Regions from separate parts of the Lipingzhangella rawalii genome, predicted to be linked through region 1. Evidence: riboswitches for the same ligand, from Rfam matches in the RefSeq annotation. Region 1 holds a riboswitch; the other holds the start of a gene.
What was found. Region 1 has a riboswitch for cobalamin ahead of RIF23_RS09825 (ABC transporter substrate-binding protein). Riboswitches for the same ligand answer to the same signal wherever they lie in the genome.
Positions count from the first base shown of each region.

Region 2: it holds a riboswitch for cobalamin, as region 1 does, so the genes downstream of both, RIF23_RS08400 (ABC transporter substrate-binding protein) here and RIF23_RS09825 (ABC transporter substrate-binding protein) in region 1, are expected to answer to the same signal.

Region 1 covers NZ_JAVLVT010000004.1:34,318-36,517, reverse strand. Annotated here, with positions in the region: gene RIF23_RS09825 (ABC transporter substrate-binding protein) at 1-893, opposite strand, end outside; cobalamin riboswitch at 920-1,101, opposite strand; gene RIF23_RS09820 (hypothetical protein) at 1,311-1,982, shown strand; gene RIF23_RS09815 (serine/threonine-protein kinase) at 2,115-2,200, shown strand, end outside.
Region 2 covers NZ_JAVLVT010000003.1:365,199-367,398, forward strand. Annotated here, with positions in the region: gene RIF23_RS08400 (ABC transporter substrate-binding protein) at 1-846, opposite strand, end outside; cobalamin riboswitch at 1,078-1,247, opposite strand; gene RIF23_RS08405 (ornithine cyclodeaminase family protein) at 1,331-2,200, shown strand, end outside.

The sequences.
Region 1 (2,200 bases):
GCGTCGGCGGCGGTCATCTCCGCGTCGCAGCACACATCCACCAGGATGTAGTCCGGATCCCGCTCGATCAGTTCCTCGGTGCTCACGTCGATGTTGCGGGCCTCGTCCAGGTCCGCGAAGGGGTTCTCGGCGCCGGCGTGTTCCAACAGCACCGTGGAGAAGTCCGGTTCCCCGGTGACCCGGAAGCCCTCGTCATCGGGACGGCCGATGACCACCGAGGGAGTGTCCTCCGCCTCCGCAACGATCTCCTCGGTTTCGGAGACCGTCTCCTGCATCTCGGTGACGACCTCCTCGGCCCGCTCCTCCACACCGAAGATCGTGCCGAGGTCGTGCAGGTCCGCGTAGATACTGTCCATCGTCACCGTGCTGGGGTCGATGGACTCGTCGGTGCCGCCGTCCTCGGAGGGGCACAGCGGGCTGAAGATCCAGCTCTCGATGCCCAGCTCCCGCAGCTCGGTGCGGGTGCCGAAACTGCCGTCTCCACCGTCGGCAAACACCCCGTTGAACCCGGACAGCACGAAGTCCGGATCGTGGTTCAGTAGCTCCTCGCGGCTGGGGATGTTCGCATAGTACTCCTGGGCTTCCTGAGCTTCGGCGTACTCCGGCAGGACCTCGGCGTCCAGGTAGGCCGTGCCCACCAGCCGGTCGCTGATGCCCAGCGCGTGGGCCATCTCGATCGCGGGCTGGTAGGCGGCGAACACGCGCTCCGGGGCCTCGTCGGCGGGAACCTCGATGTCGCAGTTCTGGATCGTGTCGCCGGCGGCTTGGCCACCCTCGTCCGTGGTGCCGCCGTCCCCGCCATCCGTGGGGCTACATGCGCCGAGGGCAAGGGTGAGGCCGAGAATCGGAGCGAGAGTGCGCACACCTCGGGTGCGCGCGTCGATATGAGTCATGGGGACCCAACCATCCTTCGTGGTCGTACCGTCGCTGGGTCGTAGCCGGTCTCCTGGCTCCCGGAGTCGGGACTCGGGTCCCCGCACGGCACCGCCTTCCCGGATCTCCAGACCCAGTGGCGCGTGGTGCCGTGCCCTCCGGTCACAGTGGCGAGGACCGCGCCGGTTTCACACCGGCTTCCCGTGCACTACGACCCGTGCAGTTTTTCCGATGATCGCACACCGCCGTCGGTGGTTCGGGCGCAGGGGAGCACAGGCACCTACTGGTACACCACGGAGATCCGTTGTGAACTGCGGATATTGCGGGCTGGTATCAGTGCGGTCCCGATTGGTGCAACGGAGGGACGCGTCTGTCCATACTCGCTAGTCTGGACCGGCTTCTGGCTGTACTCCTGACATTCCCCCAGGGAGTCAACCATGACGGACCATGCTCCCCCGGAACGCACGGCGGGGGCCGGCCGGACGCGCCGGCACCGGCGTCGTCGGCGCATCTGGACTGGCGCCGTGTTACTGGTGTCGGTGCTGGTGGCGGCGGGCCTGGGTGGCACGCTCTACTGGGAGCGGAACCTACGCCCGGTCACGACCGAGTACGAGTACCACGAGGGAGAGCAGTTCCTGGTGCGTCATCCGGCGGGCTGGGAGCTTGCCACTCGTGACAGTGGGCAGGACCGGACCGGGGTCGAGATCGAACAGCGCCAGGACACCGACGCGTTGGCCATGGCGGTGCTGCCCTGGGCCGAGCACGAGGACGGCCCGGACGCCTCAATGCAGCTGGCCGGATTCGCCGAGGATATGTCCACCGCGAACGTGTACGCAGACTACAGCTACACCGAACTCGATCCGGAGCGGTTTCGGGAATGGCCCAGCCACTGGGACGTGGCGGCAATCGAGGCGAGCGTCACCTACACCGACGCCTATCTGGACCGGCATCTGGATGTCGAGGAGTCCGACTGGTTCGAGATCTGGCTCCAGGTGCACGTGGACAACCGGGTGTCCTACACCCTGACCTGGGCCGGGCCGCAGCCCGAACGCATCCGCTACGACGAGGTGATCCACGGCACTATGGGGTCGTTCCAACACGATCCGTGATGCCTGTCCGGCCGCCATTGCGGTGACTGGTCGCCCGAATCCCCACAGCCACGGCGCTGCCGCTTTCGCTACCCTGGTGGCCGTTCTGTCCCGCGGAGCGTCGAGGCTTCGTCCCCTGAATGAGGCGATGTGATGGTAGCGGACCAGGCGGCGCGGATCGTTGCAGGCCGGTACGAGCTGGTGGAGGCCCTGGGGCGGGGCGGAATGGGCATGGTTTG
Region 2 (2,200 bases), on a different contig from region 1:
GTCCCCGGCCGGTACAGTCCACACCCCGTCGCGCATCTGGCCCGTGAGTACCTGCACGGACTCGGCGTCGGCGACCTGCTCCGCGATATCCCGGTAGTCCGCCTCGATGTCGGCGAACTCCGCGCGCGCCTGGCGTTCGGTCCCGGTGAGCGCCGCGGCCAGCTTGATCCACTCGGCACGGCCCAGGGGGGTTGGCTCCAGCCATTCCGCGTTCGCGATGACGGGAATGCCCGCATCGCGTACTCCCTGATCGTCGGGGTCCTGCACTCCCGCGGTCATGACCAGATCCGGATCGTGGCTGATTACCAATTCCTGATCGAGGGTCTGGTCAACAGCGAACTCCACGATGTCTCCGTCGTCCAGGCGCTCGCGGTACTCCGTTGTGCTGACCGTGGACCCATCAGCGACTCCGGTGACGGTCTCGGTGCGGTCCAGCAGTTGGAACAGCGGCAGGTGCGTGGTGGAGCGGGAGAACACACTGTCCACCGGAACCTCCACCACGGGAGCCTCCGCGAGCTCGTCCGTCAGCTCGGGTTCGGGGAGGCCGCAGCGCAGCAGCACGTAGCGTTCCGGATCCGCATCCGGAGCCGGTTCCTCGACGGTCACCACCTGGTAGTGGTTCTCGTAGTCGATGGTGAGGTTCTCGGCGTGGTCCAGCTCGAGTTTCTCTGGGAAGTAGTCGGTGTCCGCGTCTGCCTGCGGGTCGTAGTCCTGCACACAGTCGGCGGAAGCTGCCGGGGGTGCAGACGCGGTGTCGTCGGTTGCGTTCTCAGTTCCGGTGGCGCCGCAGGCGGTCAGGGCGAGCGTGGGCGCGAGGATGGGAAGCAGGAATCGAGCAGAGTGCATGGTGTGTTCCAACGGGACTGGGGCCGGCGGCCAACATGTCGTTGTCCCGTGCGAGGACGGGACCGGATCCACACCGGGGGCACGAAAGAGTGGCCACCGGCTCCACGTCAGCGGTGGGGTCCGCGGCGTGCAGCGGCCAGTGGCGGTGGGTGCGCGTGGCCATAGCGAGCGCCGGCACCACAGGCACAGCCATGGTTGGGCCAGTCCTCTCTCGGGGAAATCCGCCCCGGTTGGTGAGGGACAACGGCGAGGAGTCTCCTGGCTCGCGGGTCACTGCCTGGGTCCCGGCCTTCCCATCCCGCAGGACAGTGGCCATCGATGGGACCGGCTCCCCGACTCACAGTGGCGGGACCGCGCCGGATTCGCACCGGCTTCCTCGGTTCGCCGTCGTCATGGTTCGTGCTTTGTCGTTCCTTTTAGGGTGACACATCTTCTAGGGTGAGGAACCTGACATTCACCACGCGCGCCGAGAGTGGGGACGTGGATGACCGTGCACACCGTCAGTGGTGACGAGGTTCGTCGCAGCGTGCCCATGTCCGCGGCCATCGCGGAGCTGCGCAGGGTCCTGATCGAGGTGGCCGAACACGGTGACGCGGCCTTCGACATGCCCGGCCGGCAGGCGCTGGCGGACGGTTCGGTGCTGGTGATGGTGGCCCGGCATGTACGCACCGGCACGGCGGTGGTGAAGGCGCTGAGTGTGCAGCTGAACCGGCAGCCCGCAGTGGTCGGCACTCTCTCCTGGCTGGACCCGAAGCGCGCCACCCCGCTGGTGATGGAGGCGGAGGCGGTCACCACCCTGCGAACCGGTGCCATTGCCGGCCTGGCCACCGATCTGCTGGCTGACGCGGACGCCGACCGGATGGCGCTGGTCGGATCCGGGGCACAGGCCCCGGACCAGGTTCGCGCCGTCCACGCGGTCCGCCCGCTGCGGGAGCTGCGGATCGTCAGTCGCAGTACGGACAACGCCCAGCGCTTGGCCGCGCTGCTACGGGCCGAACTTGTGGACACGCGGATCACGGCCACGGGCACGGATTCGTCCGGGCCGGATGCCATTCGCGTAGCCGTGTCCGGCATGCCCATTGTGAGTTGCGCCACCTCCGCCCGTGATCCCGTGCTTGCCGCCAGTGACCTGCATGATCAGGTGCACGTCAACGCCATCGGATCCTTCCGGCCCAGTATGCGTGAGCTGCCCGCAGAGCTGCTCGCGGAGGCGGAGGTGCTGGCGGTGGAGAAACGGAGCGCCGCTCTGGCCGAGTCGGGTGAGGTTATTCACGCCGTGGAGTCCGGTCACCGCTCCGAGGGCGACATTTGCGAATTGGGCGAGCTGTTGCGGCATCCGGTGCGGCGATCGGGA